One region of the Dielma fastidiosa genome, then DNA from elsewhere that is predicted to be linked to it. Evidence: riboswitches for the same ligand, from Rfam matches in the RefSeq annotation. Region 1 holds a riboswitch; the other holds the start of a gene.
The links. Region 1 has a riboswitch for lysine ahead of DWZ33_RS05050 (transporter substrate-binding domain-containing protein). Riboswitches for the same ligand answer to the same signal wherever they lie in the genome.
Positions count from the first base shown of each region.

Region 2: another riboswitch for lysine. It lies ahead of DWZ33_RS02380 (transporter substrate-binding domain-containing protein); the one in region 1 lies ahead of DWZ33_RS05050 (transporter substrate-binding domain-containing protein).

Region 1 is NZ_QRQL01000002.1:88,251-95,779, forward strand. Features, by position in the region: gene DWZ33_RS05045 (amino acid ABC transporter permease) at 1-1,000, opposite strand, end outside; gene DWZ33_RS05050 (transporter substrate-binding domain-containing protein) at 1,013-1,855, opposite strand; lysine riboswitch at 1,922-2,090, opposite strand; gene DWZ33_RS05055 (hypothetical protein) at 2,195-2,446, opposite strand; gene DWZ33_RS05060 (helix-turn-helix transcriptional regulator) at 2,449-2,946, opposite strand; gene DWZ33_RS05065 (helix-turn-helix domain-containing protein) at 3,168-3,374, opposite strand; gene DWZ33_RS05070 (hypothetical protein) at 3,376-3,987, opposite strand; gene DWZ33_RS05075 (hypothetical protein) at 4,000-4,617, opposite strand; gene DWZ33_RS05080 (DUF1835 domain-containing protein) at 4,761-5,576, opposite strand; gene DWZ33_RS05085 (cysteine hydrolase family protein) at 5,659-6,180, opposite strand; gene map (type I methionyl aminopeptidase) at 6,196-7,065, opposite strand; gene DWZ33_RS05095 (AAA family ATPase) at 7,138-7,529, shown strand, end outside.
Region 2 is NZ_QRQL01000001.1:449,423-456,951, forward strand. Features, by position in the region: gene DWZ33_RS02365 (M42 family metallopeptidase) at 1-825, opposite strand, end outside; gene DWZ33_RS02370 (amino acid ABC transporter ATP-binding protein) at 899-1,633, opposite strand; gene DWZ33_RS02375 (amino acid ABC transporter permease) at 1,645-2,424, opposite strand; gene DWZ33_RS02380 (transporter substrate-binding domain-containing protein) at 2,448-3,275, opposite strand; lysine riboswitch at 3,339-3,505, opposite strand; gene DWZ33_RS02385 (cytidylate kinase-like family protein) at 3,658-4,278, opposite strand; gene rplT (50S ribosomal protein L20) at 4,425-4,784, opposite strand; gene rpmI (50S ribosomal protein L35) at 4,806-5,000, opposite strand; gene infC (translation initiation factor IF-3) at 5,021-5,572, opposite strand; ribosomal protein L20 leader region at 5,578-5,698, opposite strand; gene DWZ33_RS02405 (FAD-dependent oxidoreductase) at 5,858-7,529, opposite strand, start outside.

The sequences.
Region 1 (7,529 bases):
AAACTTCCAAGCCTTTATAATAAGTACCTGAAATTGTACTATTCGCAAACATCAGTTCAAAAAAACCAATGGTGGTAAGTACCGAAGTATCTTTAATATTAATGATAAATTCATTGCCGATTGCCGGTATACTGTTTTTAACCGCCTGTGGAAATAAAACCTTCATCATCGCCTGCCACTGAGTCATGCCCAAGGAGCGGGCCGCTTCCTTCTGCCCCTTATCCAAAGATTCCACACCGCCGCGCAGTACCTCAGCCAGATAAGCTGCTGAATTTAATGAAACGGTAATTGCCGAAGCCAAGAAGAAAGACCAAATTTTATTAACCTCGGAGATGGGCGCGTTTGGCATTGCCATACGGGCTAATGTAAAACCGATAGCATTGATAATCAAGACCTGAACCATCATTGGTGTACCGCGGATAATCGTCGTATAGGTTTTCGCAAAGCTTTGACCTATCAGTTTTAAAATCTGTATGCTGTCAGCATCACGGCGATCAGGAACCTGTATCCGCAGAAAGGAAAGCAGGATTGCCAAAAGAAAGCCGCATAAAGTTCCAATCAACGATACCTGCAGCGTACCGCTGATGCCTCTAAGGTAAGTCGCTCTTGATTGATAGGCCATATAAATCATCGATGGCACAAAGCCTTCCGGATTGCTTTCAGCATGGATTGACTGAACAAAGAGCTGAATGAATCTGGCAATACCGCAGTCAAGCAGTACGATACCAAAGAAAACAAGGGTAAAGATAAAATATCGATGCAGCCATTTCTGTAACGCTTTTTTCTTATGCGCATAGGCTGAAAAAGGTATATAAGCAAATGCGGCTGCCAAAAGCAAATACCACAAAATCATCGGAATCCGGTTATAGATTGATAGTGTAAAACTCCCCTTACATATTAACAGCAGCCATGCATCCAGCAAAGCAAACAGCCAGCCCAGAAACCAGGCATGCTGGGGATAAGCACGCAGCGTGGCAGCGTCATTTATTTTCAGTTGCATAAGCAAACCCTACTACGGCATTTTGGCTTGTGCCTGCGTCAGCATTTCCTGACGTGTTTCCGTTGGTATTTCAGCCAGCGCGGCATTTACCTGATCCAGCAATGCCGTGTCTTCTTTGCGTAATCCGATGCAGGCACCATTAAAGCCTAACTCAAACCCCTGTCCATCAGGAAAAGAAATCGTTACTAAATTAGGATAGACATTTGTATAAGCAACCGCTGATTCAGTATCTAAAACAATACCGTCAGCCGCTCCCTGATTCAGACGGGCAATCATATTTGCCACATCAGTGACCGGCGGCAGATGATCGACACCCTCGATTTGATCGATTACTTCATCATATTTGGTATTTTTCTGACCTAAAAGACTGGCACCGGCAAAATCACTGAGTGAATCAGCATCCGCATAGGATGAATTTTCATCAACCACAATCACATATTCAGTTTTACGAACTGAATAGAAATCAGAGAAATTCACTGATTGACGGCGATCCTCGGTATCTGCCATACCTGCAATGACCATGTCGATCTGACCGCTTTTTAATGAATCAATCAAACCGTCCCAGCTCAGCTTAACAATTACGATTTCCGCATCCAATGCCGAGCCGATCTGTTTTGCCATCTGCACATCATAACCCTCCGCATAAAAGCCTGACACATTTTCAATCGGCAGATTTGTATCACTGGCCTGATCCTCCTGCCAGTTATTCGGCGCATAGGCACATTCCATTCCTACCCGCAATACATTCTGATTATCCATGTCATTAGCCGGTGCATCATTACTGCCGCAGGCGGCAAGCGTACACAGCATCATGGATAATAAACCAAATCCAATAAAACTTCTAAAATATTTCATATTCTGATCCTCCTGTATAAAATAAAAAACGTCTTTGGTAAAAGACGCTTCACAATAGTTTCTATCGTAAAACAAAGCGCCTCTACAATAAATGTAGGAATCCTATGAGTATTTCCCATAGTCTCACACAAGCATAATGCCTTATCCTCATGTTCGGCGATGGCTGCCTTTCCATTTGATCACAGGATGCCTCCTCACAAATGTACTCTTCTACATCGCTACCTCTTGTTTTTTATTTATGAAACAAGTTTACTTCATTATGAAATATTTGTAAATAGTTTTCTGAAAATATTTATATCATTTTCTATGTAAGCGATAATCATTTTCAATCAATGAATCCTATAACCTTATTTCGACATATGTTCCATCCGCCGCTTCTACCTCAAGCAGTGTCAAAGATCCATGTGTTCTTTTGATATCATGAATCAGTCGGCCAAAAGCCTGCATTTGATGCGAACTGATTACCGGTACAGCGACTTGTTCTTGATTAACCCTGCGCAGCACATAAGATGTGCAAAAGGGATTCAGCAGCAACCAGTTAGGAACCGGGATGGTTAACGCCAGCTTCTTTGTGCGTACTTTAATCAGCATAATTATTCCACATAGATTTCCACATGATCGCCTTCCGCACTGTCAACTTCCATTAAGCGGCCGATCATACCATTTTCAACTAACTGAATGATTGCGGAAAGATCAATATTTTCAAAACCATGGGAGCCATTGCCGGAAACCTTGGAAATATCCAAGCCAATCTCAGCCGCCGCCTTCACTAAAGACATCGGCAGATTCATTCTGACCCGATCTCCCTTAACACTGTCAACGGTCATCCTGAGAAACATCTGATTGATATCCTTGCGCTCACCGGCCGGCAGCAGCACTGGCTGAATCTTTTCCTCAGGCAGAATCAATTCATCAAGGGTAACATGGAAAAATTTCGCCAGTTCAATTAACAGCGGCAGATCCGGAATTGATAAATCATTCTCCCACTTTGACACCGCCTGTCCTGAAACATTCAGTTTTTCAGCCAATTCATCCTGTGTCATGCCTTTCATTTTACGATATTCACTTATTTTAGTTCCTAATGTTTTCATTACAATACCTTGGGGCCGAAATGCTCTTCACCCCATCCTTTCTTACACGTTTATTATAAATGCCGAGCCGTCAGGAATGAACAGACGCATGGTTGAATAAAACAACGCTTCGTTGGATTTCTCCCAACGGCTGGTTGAGTTTATGAAAAATCCCGTATTTTACGCTTAGTATTTGAAGTATAGCCATTTTTATGTATAAGAAAGGGTTGGTAAACAAAAATTCAATCTTCCTTATAATTCAAGATATCCCCTACATCACATGACAATACCTTGCAGATCTTTTCCAATGTGGAAAATCGCACTGCCTTAGCCTTGCCGCTGCATAAAATGCTCAAATTAGCTTCTGTAATATCTATAATTTCTGCCAGTTCCTTTGCGGTCATGCCTCTTTCCAGCAGAATTTCCTTTAAATGTATTTGAATACTCATATCAGATCGTCAACCTATTCTCATTATAAAGCTCAATGCTTTTCACAAAAATCACCGCAGTCAGATTCAAAAGAAGCGCAGCTAAAAACTGGCCTGTCCATGATTCAAAACCATAATCATACACTGCAATCACAGCACTGCTGCCAATGCTTAATGTCATTAAACAATTAATCAGCATAAAAAACAAATTGGTAATTAACAGCCGAAAAGTGCATTTAGCCATTTGCTGAACAGCATCCGCATTATCCTTCACAAATAGTTCTTCCTTGCTTAAATTCACCATCAGACAATGATAGGCCTTAATGAAACGGAAGACAGCCGGCAGATAAAGCATAAGAAAAGCAAATATAGCTAGGATAAACAAAACACCGCTTGCCAAGCTTATAGAAGTTAGTGTCCCCGCGATTGACAGAAGGATAAAGACAACACAAATCAGCATTAAGGCAATAGAACCCATTGCCAGTACAATCAACAATCTAAGCAGGGCTAACTTTTTATGAAAATTCATTTGTTTCTCCTTTTTCATATAAATCAGCAGTAATAATAATGCAGTCACCAGCAGACTAAGTAAAAGCCATGGATGGTTTGAAATTGTTTCCTTATTTACTATCATTCATTTTACCTCCTAGACAATCAGGCAGTTCTCATTATATTGTTCTGCAGCTTTTTCATAAATAACCGTTATTACACTGATAACCAGCATCAATATAAAGAGTGATAAGATGCCATAAACCGAATCAAAGCTGTAATATAAAGATGGATATGCATGATTACTTGAAAAATCAATACCCATCATACATAAACAATATCCTATATTGGCTATTATGCGAACAATCAAGAGCTTCATGATACCTTGATTTACCTTTGACATAGCCATCAGATTTTCAGCATCAAAAATTCTTGCCTTGGAAAAATTATTAAGCATTATCAGACCGGCTTTAAAAATTTTCAATATCATGAACGCATAGAACAAACGGACAATAGGATCATACAAAATAAGCAGGCCGCCGCTGAATTTGATTTTAAAGTATTCAATTGAAAAGATAAAAGTTAAAATTATGCGAATACCGTAACCGATAATCAACAGCGATAATGCGAAATAAGCAGCGTATTTCAGCCATTGCACACGTTTTTGAAAACTTATGCGTGATTCATTGCGCCGATACTGCAAGACAAACAGAATAGCCGCGGCAGTAAGTATCAGCATAATCAGCGGATATTGATCAGCGAGTATAAAGTTCATAAATTCACCTCCAGTATTATTGAAAAACAATAATTTATAATTAAATTATATCATGAAATTATCGAAAAACAATAATTATCGGATAAAAATCAAGTTATCTCCCATCTTAACTTACGGTCAGAATAAAAGCTATGACATGTTCATCATAGCTTTGGCTGCCGGCATTTGAAAATATCATTCCTACCTATAAAATGTTGATAATGTTTCAAAATAAAGGTGAATATAAATTTAGGTGAAACCGAAATCTTTTCGTTTGAAATCATTTTACTTTGCACCTTATATAAGAGTGTATCTATATCATAATCAGCTTCTTCCTGTACAAAAGTCTTAATTATTTTAATCATGGATTCCTCATCCCTTAATAGGAGCTGCCCATTTTTGATCAGCCGAACCTTTTCAGGTTCCTTTTTAACACTGATCCATTCATGCTTCATTCTTGCAATCTTCTGATCAGATTTATCACATTCTTTTATCAGCTTAATAAAATCATTATCACATTCAGGCTCATCACTTATGAAGCCGGCTTGAGCAGATGTAACAAAGGGCTTACCCGTCTGTGGATGAATATGCTCAGAACAATTAATTAAGCAAATATCATTAGCATCATCAATTAGAGATAATGCAAATAAAGCGCCTATATATTCCCATGAAGCGTTACTAAACCAAATAACCATTGAATCATTCTTCTTAGTTATCGCATTTAAGAAGTCAGCATTGTTTTGAATATGATTCCTTATATAAGCCCTGTTATACTTATACGCTGAATCGCCAATAAATGCATAAGCTAAGAAATAATTCATGCGGTCTGAAGAATCATAAGGAATCAGCGGACCAATGCTTAGATCATCAGTATAACAAAAGGAAGAGTGAAAACCACATGTCCGCAAGCAGGCACGTGTACTTTCATCAAAACAGAAATGCTTTGCATTATAGAAATCGCTTAATTGTTTTTTACCCATAGCCGCCTGCTTTCCTAAATGAAGACTCTCACTTATAGCATCATAAAACAAAACTCTTCCAAGTCAGAAGAGCCACATTATTTTAAATTAATTCAATGCCTGACTGTTCCATCAGCTTCAGTGCCATGCTGTGATACCCCTCAGCCTTATGATGCTGCGCGTCATAAGTGGCAACCCCCGCTTTGACAATCTTTACCTTATGATTGCTGTCAATCTGATTCAGATAGGTTTTCAATGACAATGCGAACTGCAGCACACAGATATCGGTACAGCAGCCGCACAGCACAAATTCATCATAGCCATCATAGAGATGCGGATCAATCGCATGAAAAGCATTCGTTGAATTCTTTAGAATTTCCTTTTTCACATAAGGACGCAGTTCATCAATGACCTCTGATTCACTTGTTCCTTTAACACAATGAGAAGGAAAGCTTTTAAACTCAACAGCATCACGATCATGCGCATCACGGATGAAATAACAGTCACCGTCAAATTCACGAACAAGATTTTCAATGCATGGTACGATGCTCATAATTTTTATATCATGCATCGCGCCCTCTTTCACAAAGCCATTAACCATATCAATAACAAACAGTGCTTTCATGTTTTTTACCCCGCTTTATTTAGTCAGAATCTCATAGCCTTTTTCAGTAATCAGCACCATGTTTTCCCACTGCGCTGACAGTTTGTGATCCTGAGTATAGATCGTCCAGCCATTCTCCTTATCCACATAGACTTCATGAGTTCCCTCATTAATCATAGGTTCAATCGTAAAAATCATGCCCGGCGCTAAAATCATGCCTGTACCCGGCGTTCCTACATGCGGCACAAAGGGGTCCTCATGGAATGCCTTGCCGACACCATGTCCGCCTAACATTCTTACCACGCTGTACCCATTCTTTTCAGCAACCTGCTGGACTGCCGCCGACATATCACCAAGGTATCCCCATGGTTTTATCGCTGCTAACCCCGCTTCAACCGCTTCCTGAGTCACCCGGACAAGCTTCTCAGCTTCGGCAGATACCTTCCCGATCATAAACATCCTTGAAGCATCGGAAAAATACCCCTTATAGATGGTCGATACGTCTACATTAACAATATCGCCTTCTTTAAGAATTCGCTTTTCATCAGGGATTCCATGACATACTTCATCATTGATTGATGTGCAGACACTCTTTGGAAATCCTTCATAATTCAAAGGCGCCGGAATCGCGTGATGAGCTGTCGTATAATCATAGACGATTTTATCTATCTCAGCGGTACTCATTCCCGGGCCGATTTTTTCAGCCACCGCATCTAAGACACCTGTATTGATCTTAGCACTTTCCTTGATTGCCCGAATTTCTTTTTCATTCTTTATTAACTCATGGGATGGGCACAGACAGCCATTTAAACGCAGATCAACAATCTTCTGATCAAATTCAAAATGACAATGTTTATATTTTTTGCCGCTTCCGCACCAGCATTCACCATTTCTTGTATATCGCATAGATTCACCTCACCTTATCTATTATACATCAATTCTAAAAAAAAGCGTGTATAATGTTCTTGAGGTGATACTATGTTTCTGCGTGAAGTATCGATTAAAGATAAGACAATCAATAATTCATATGTCTATGATATTCCAATGATTCAAGCCTTTAACAGCTTGTCTTTTAATAAACCGGTTACTTTTCTTTGCGGAGAAAATGGTACCGGCAAATCAACTTTGCTGGAAGCGATTGCCATTGCTTATGGTTTTAATCCAGAGGGCGGCAGCCGCAACCTGATGTTTTCAACCTGTGATACACATTCCCCGTTAGCTGATAACCTGCGGATGGTAAAAGGCTTTGAACAGGCTAAAGACGGCTTCTTTCTGCGGGCAGAAAGCTTCTATAATGTTGCGACCAGCATTGATGAGAATGAACGTGAACGATCAGGTTTGTTAAGAAGCTATGGCGGCAAAAGTCTGCA
Region 2 (7,529 bases), on a different contig from region 1:
GATAATTCTAGTTGTTAAACCGCGGTCATACGGTGAAAAAGCATCCTTGGCACAAATAGAAACTTTATGTTCGCTGCCATGATAATCCGGGCCAATCAAACCGATATCAATAGCTACATATTCACTGACTTCCGCAGGCACATAAGCACCGCCATGGTTGATTTCCTCATAAATAGGAAATGCCAATAAGGTCTTATACTTAGGTTTTAATTGATGCTGCTTAAGATAATCCAGCATGCCGAATACCACTCCGACCGCGGCTTTGTCATCAATGTAGCGGCTTTTAATATAGCCTGAAGCACTCAGCTGAAAACGCGGTTCTACTGATATGACATCACCATGCTCAATGCCTAACGCATAGACTTCCTCATCACTGCTTACCTCTTCATCGAGAATGACCATCATGCTGTTTTCATCACGTTCAACAGTACGGGCATCATCAAAGACATGAACGGAATGTGATTTGCACATCATCAAGCCGCTGTATTTTTGACCATTGCAGGTATGGACAATGACACTCTCGCCCTCCAAGCTGGCATAGCTGACGCCGCCTAAGGCTCTGGTCATAATCGTTCCATCACGATTAATCTGACGTACCATCATGCCCAGCGTATCCAAATGCGCGCCGACACAAACACATTTTGAATCATCCTCACCTGCTAAGGTGATGTAAGCCGTCCGTTTGCGGTCATAGCTGACCTCACAGCCAAATCGTGCCGCGTTTTTTTCAAGCAGCTGATGAATTTCATCATAATAGCTCACCGGTGAAGGCGTATTAATAAAATCTCTTGTAATATCGACAATCAAATCTCTGTTTACTTCCATTTTCATAAGCTCCTCCAACTATCTTCATCCATTCTAGCACGCTTTCCATTGAAAAAAAAGATGCCGGAGCATCTTAATTTTGATTAATAAAGCGGCCGAGAAAACGCTGCAGGCTTTCACTCTTAGGCGCCGTGAAGATATCCTCAGGCTTGCCTTCTTCTACGATAACACCGTTTTCCATGAACACGACGCGGTCACTGACATCTCTGGCAAAACCCATTTCATGAGTAACCACAACCATAGTCAAGCCCTCATCAGCCAGCTGCTTCATAACATCAAGCACCTCACCGACGGTTACCGGGTCCAGCGCACTGGTCGGTTCATCAAACAGCAGTACCACACAATCCATGCATAAAGCACGGGCAATCGCGACACGCTGCTTCTGACCGCCAGACAATAAGGTACTAGGTTTATCCGCGAATTCATCCATGCCGACCTTTTTCAGATACTGATGTGCCTTGTCAACCGCTTCCTTATGCGAACGCTTCAAAACCTTAGTCTGGCCGAGCACACAGTTATCAAGCACAGTATAATTATTGAATAGATTAAAGGATTGGAAAACCATTCCCACCTCACTGCGGTGCTTATTGATATCTCCCTCCATGACATTGACGCCATTTACCAGGATTTCACCGCTGTCCGGTGTTTCAAGCAGATTGATGCAGCGCAGCATTGTTGATTTACCGGAACCAGAAGAACCGATGACGGTAACTACCTCGCCCTTTTCAACATTAAAGTTAATATCCTTTAATACCTCAAGGCTGCCAAAGCTTTTGCGTAAATGATTGACTTCAATAATATTCTCCATTTGACAACCTCCTAGTATGTTGAATCTTCCACAGTCTGAGAAGCTGGGAAGCTTGATTTAGTATGATTAATACGGCCTTCAAAATAATTCAGAAGCATCGCTGTCGCGTAAGTCAGAATAAAATACATTACCGCAACAACTAAGAATGGTTCACTTGTTGAGAACGTTGAACCGGCAATACTTTTTGCCTGCCAGAATAACTCTGAGAAACCGATTACTGACAGAACACTGCTGTCCTTAATATTAACGATAAACTCATTGCCGATTGACGGGAATGCGTTCTTAATGGCCTGCGGCAGAATAACATAACGCATCGTCTGAATCGATGTCATACCGATTGAACGGGCGGCTTCACTTTGTCCGCGGTCTACTGACTGAATACCTGAACGGATAATTTCCGCCATATACGCACCGGTATTGATTGAAATAATCACACAAGCCGCGCTGATCGGATTCCAGTTCAAAATCGGTTTCAGCGCATAAAACAAAAACATTGCCTGTACCATCATCGGTGTACCTCGGAAGATGGATACATAAATACTGGTAATCAGATAACCAATTTTTTTAATAATCCTTATAAAGGCAGAATCACTTGCCTCTTTATTCTGGGTTACGGCACGAATGGCGCCAATCACTAACCCGATCAGCAAACCCACCAGCGTACCTATCAGCGCAACGATCAGTGTATTTCTTACACCGATGAGAAGCAATGATTTATATTTGATAAATACATTCCAGGCATCAGCGATCATATTTGGGTTAGTCACTGATATAACTTCTATCAAATTCATATTCGTACCGTCCTCTTTCTATCTTATTCGTTAGCAGGCTGACGCGTTGTCGCTGCTTCCATCATCAATGAACGATCTTCTTCACTGATACCATCTAATGCTTTTTGGATTCCTTCAAGTAATTCAGTATTCCCTTTTTTAACGGCAACAGATACGGCTGTATCACTTAAATCAATATTGAAGCCCTTGCCTTCATCAAATTCAACCAACGCAAGCTCAGGATGTGCCGCTACAGCGCCTTGTCCTACCGGTGTTTCAGCAGTAATACCGTCAACCTCTCCATTTAATAATGACATGATCATATATGGATATGATTCTAACGGTGTCGCATGCTTAACATCTTTGATTTGATCGATAACTGTATCATACATTGTATTCATCTGACCAAGAATGGTTGAACCGGCAAAGTCATCAAGTGTTGATGCATTCGCATAAGCGCCATCCTTCAAGACAACCATAACCATCTGTGACTGATAATAAGGTTCTGTGAAATCAGCATTCTGACGGCGTTCCGCAGTATCTGTCATACCGGCGATAATCGCATCGATAATACCTGAATTTAATGATGGTTCCAGTGCATCCCAATCCAGCTTCGCAATGACTAATTCTTTACCTAAGCTCTCTGCTACCGCTTTGGCAATCTGAACATCATAACCATCACAATAACCGCCGTCGCTGATTGCGACATTGAAATCACTAGCCTGAGGATCTGTCCAGTTAAATGGTGCATAGTTACATTCCATACCTACAGTAAAGGTATCCTTTGCATCACCTTGATTGTTGTCTGCTGGTGTTGAGCTGCAGCCAGCCAGCAGCATGGCTGCCATAAATACGCTTAATAATTTTTTCATGTTTTTGTCCCTCTTTCTAAAATACAAAAGCCGCGCTATTAGCACGACTCTAATTACCGATCGAGTACTAATAGCTCCTCTTCATTGCTGAAGGAGTGTTATAGGTATTCCCTATAACCCCAAGACAAGCCTTTGCCAAAGCTCTCTTTCGGCGATGGTTACCTTTCACCAGCTTCACAGTCCGCCGACTCCGCTGATTACTCTGATGCATCGCTGCCTCTATACGTTTTTTGTATGTTCCTATCTTATGCTGAAGTGAAGCATTTGTCAACTCTTTTCAGTAAATTTATGAAAAAACTTTCTTGTAAACCGCTTACATTGTTGATTTACACACCCTGATAAAGCAAGAAACAGGCCTTTAAATCAGCCTGTTCTCATTATTTTATGCTTTTAAATTAATGAACTCACAAATCAAATCCACCGTTTTATCAATTCCCAGCACAGAACTATTTACACATAAATCATAATGCTGGGCATCCTTCCAATCCTGATTCGTATAATAATTATAATAATTGCCACGGCGTTTATCCGTCTTTTCCATTAGCTTTTCCGCATCCTCCAAAGACGCCGTATGATAATCATTCACAACTCTTAAGACCTTATCTTCCGTTTTACCGGTAATAAACAAGGATACCAGTGATGGATCATTGCGCAGCACATAATTTGCACAGCGGCCGACAATCACACAGCTTCCCTTCTCTGCCAGCTGACGGATTACATTTGCCTGAATCTGATGCAGCTCATCATTCATTGAAATATCCGTTAAACCAGCTATCGGAGAACCCAGCACATAACCGATGGCAGTCAAATAATTATTGCTGTAATCTACCTGCTCATCATTCTTTTCAAACATTTCTTGCTTGAAGCCGCTCTCTTTAGCTGCCATCGTAATCAATTCTTTATCATAAAAAGGAATTTTAAGCTTATCGGCGATTTTTTTGCCAATCTCACGGCCGCCGCTGCCATATTCTCTGGCAATCGTAATAATGATCTTTTTGTCCATAAATCTTCCTCCATTCATGGTTTTGAACCTCTTCTTTATAAATATTATACCACGTTCTCAAACAGTTGGCTAAAAAGGTTGATGCAGTTATAAAATTTATCATTTGCCATAAAGAAAAACCTCTGATTGCTCAGAGGTTAAAGGATTTATTTTTCTAATGCTTTTTTAGCTTTGTCGCAGATTGCTGTGAATCCCTTAGGATCATGAATAGCGATTTCAGAAAGCATCTTACGGTTGATTGTGATACCAGCCACTTTTAAACCATGCATTAATGTAGAATAGCTCATATCATTTAAACGAGCACCAGCATTGATACGTGCAATCCATAATTTACGCATTTCACGCTTCAATTGTTTTCTGTCTCTGTATGCATAGCGCAGTGAACGCATTACCTGTTCATGTGCAGTTCTGTATAATAAATGTTTTGAACCAAAATAGCCCTTAGCTAATTTTAATGTTCTTTTTCTTCTGTTGCGTGATACGATTCCGCCTTTAACTCTTGCCATCTTTTATTCCTCCTATTTACCTTATTTAATCAGCATTAACTTAATGCGCTTGTAATCAGTCTTGTTGATCAATCCTGACTTAGCTAATTGACGTCTTTGCTTTTTAGTTTTTCCGTGGAAACGGTGAGATGTAAAAGCATGACTTCTTTTCAATTTACCAGAACCTGTCATTTTTACACGTTTTGCAAGTCCTCTGTGTGTTTTCATTTTTGGCATATCAATAACCCTCCTAGTATTTATTTCTTTTTCGGTGCCAATACGGTTGACATTGTGTTTCCTTCCAGCAATGGCTTCTTTTCGATATTGGCAATATCCTGACATTCTTCTACAAAGCTGTCCATGATCTTTTTACCAACTTCTAGACGCGTAATTAGACGGCCGCGGAAACGCATGTCAATCTTGACCTTCATGCCGTCTTCCAGCCAGCCGCGTGCCTGACGCAGTTTGGTTTCAAAGTCATGTTTGTCAATAACCGGTGACAGACGTAAAGGTTTTACCTCTGTAACATGCTGTTTTTTCTTTGCTTCTTTAGTCTTCTTCTGTTGTTCGAAACGGTAACGACCATAGTTTACAATCTTACAAACCGGTGGAACAGAATTAGGCGAAACACATAGCAAATCTAATTCCTTGTCATAAGCTATTTCTAATGCTTCACGACGTAGTTTAATTCCAAGTTGTTCACCTTCAGGGCCAATAACCAGAACTTCTTTAAATTTGATCTTCTCATTAACTAAATCATCGTTCACATTATTGGGAATCACTTTTTTATTAATAACCGACACCTCCATTTTAGTGTACAAAAGAAAAGCGGGTACAGTCTGCACCCGCTATCAACATTGATCTCTTTTGATCGTTCGTCGCATTGACCTATGACTTCAGCCATCAGGTGAGAAGGGGTGCTTCTACTTTCCACGTAATCTTTACTTGTTAAGTATACATGAGCTGATAACTAAAGTCAACATTTTTTTGCATTAGTTTTCAATCTCAGTCACTTAACTTTAATATTAAGCTAAATCAGCTTAACTGTCAAGGATTAGAAAACCTCTCCATGACAGAGAGGTTTATTTCATATGCTATTTTGCAGCACCGGCATGTTCACCGGCAATCTGACCAAATGTGAAGATATCAGCAATTGCATTGCCGCCCAAACGGTTACCCGCATGAACGCCGCCTGTAACTTCACCGGCAGCCCATAAGCCTTCGATGACGTTGCCTTCTTCATTTAATACTTCAGCGCTTGTATTGATTACAACACCGCCCATTGTATGATGTAAAGATGCCTTACGAGGAGAGATAACGATACCAACACTTGGATCATTTTCAATCGTTTCAAGATCGATAGCCCCTGCTAATACTTCCTTACCGAAATCAGGATCACTTTGATTTGCTACATAACTGTTATAAGTTTCAATTACTTCACGCAGCTGTTCTTCAGTGAATGCTGGCGTTGCACCGCCGGCTGCATTCTTCGTAGCCTCAGCCAATTCAGCTAAAGTAGAACCATACCATACATGGCCATTGTCAACCATTGATTGAACCGTTGTACCAAACAGACCCGCATCCAGTGATGTACCCTTGCATAAGCCATCCGCTTCCTGTGTGCCGCTGCCTGCATAAATGATATAGAAAATACCGTTATCTAATTCAAGTGAAGCCTTAGCTAAAACGTCACGTTCCGCATATTCGTTAACAAAACGTTTGCCGTTGCCGTCAATCCAGATCTGTTCTGAAGCATCAGCCCAGATACCGTCTGTCATCGTACCCTTAATTGGTGAAGATGAAGGCATCAGCTGAGATACACCTAAATCAACCGTAGCCGCGCCGATTTCCATCGCCATGACAATACCATCACCAGTATTGGTGCCGACATTAGTAGTCAAAGTGTGATCAGTCAGATCATCACCCCAATAATTATCATATTCTTTAACCATCTTAGGATTTGCGCAATAACCGCCGCTGGCAAGTACAACACCATTCGCAGCATCAATCGTAACCTTAGTACCGTCCGCTTTTTCAGCTTCAATACCGTTTACCTTGCCATTTTCATCAGTCAGCAGTTTAGTTGCTTCAGTTTCTGTATAAATGGTAACACCCTCAGCTTCAGCTGCATCCTTCAATAATTGAATCAAAGGAACACCGGCTGTATAAGCATGCGTTCTTGGCCACATGGCGCCTAATACGGTATACAGTGTTTCACCGGCACCCTCATGAGATGCAGTACCTACACCTAAAGAACCTGCCCAGTCATAAGAATCAAGAGCACTTTCAGCTAATGTGCGGGCTAAATCAATGTCAGAAGCAATCCATGTGCCGTCATTCATCTGACGCAGACCGCCAACATAAATATGCCACATATGTAATGAGATGCTGTCAAAGCCAGGCATATCGACACCGGCTGTCTTGCCTGCATTCGCTGCATAGAAATCATTGATATCACTTTGCAGCTGTGCTAATACTTCAGCCCATTCTGGGAACTGATCAAAATGCAGAGCTTCATCACTTGCTGATAATTCAAGATAAGAATCCATTGTGTGCTTTTGTGCTTCAGATAATACACGTTCACCTTGAGCAACTGTATCAACCGCATTGAAAGCACCGCCGGCCATCATTGTGTCACCGCCCAAGAATGAGCTTTTTTCAACAAGGATAACCTTAGCGCCCTGCTGTGCTGCCGAAATGGCTGCACTTAAACCGGCACCGCCGCCGCCGACAACAACAACGTCAGCACTCCATTTTTCATCTTCA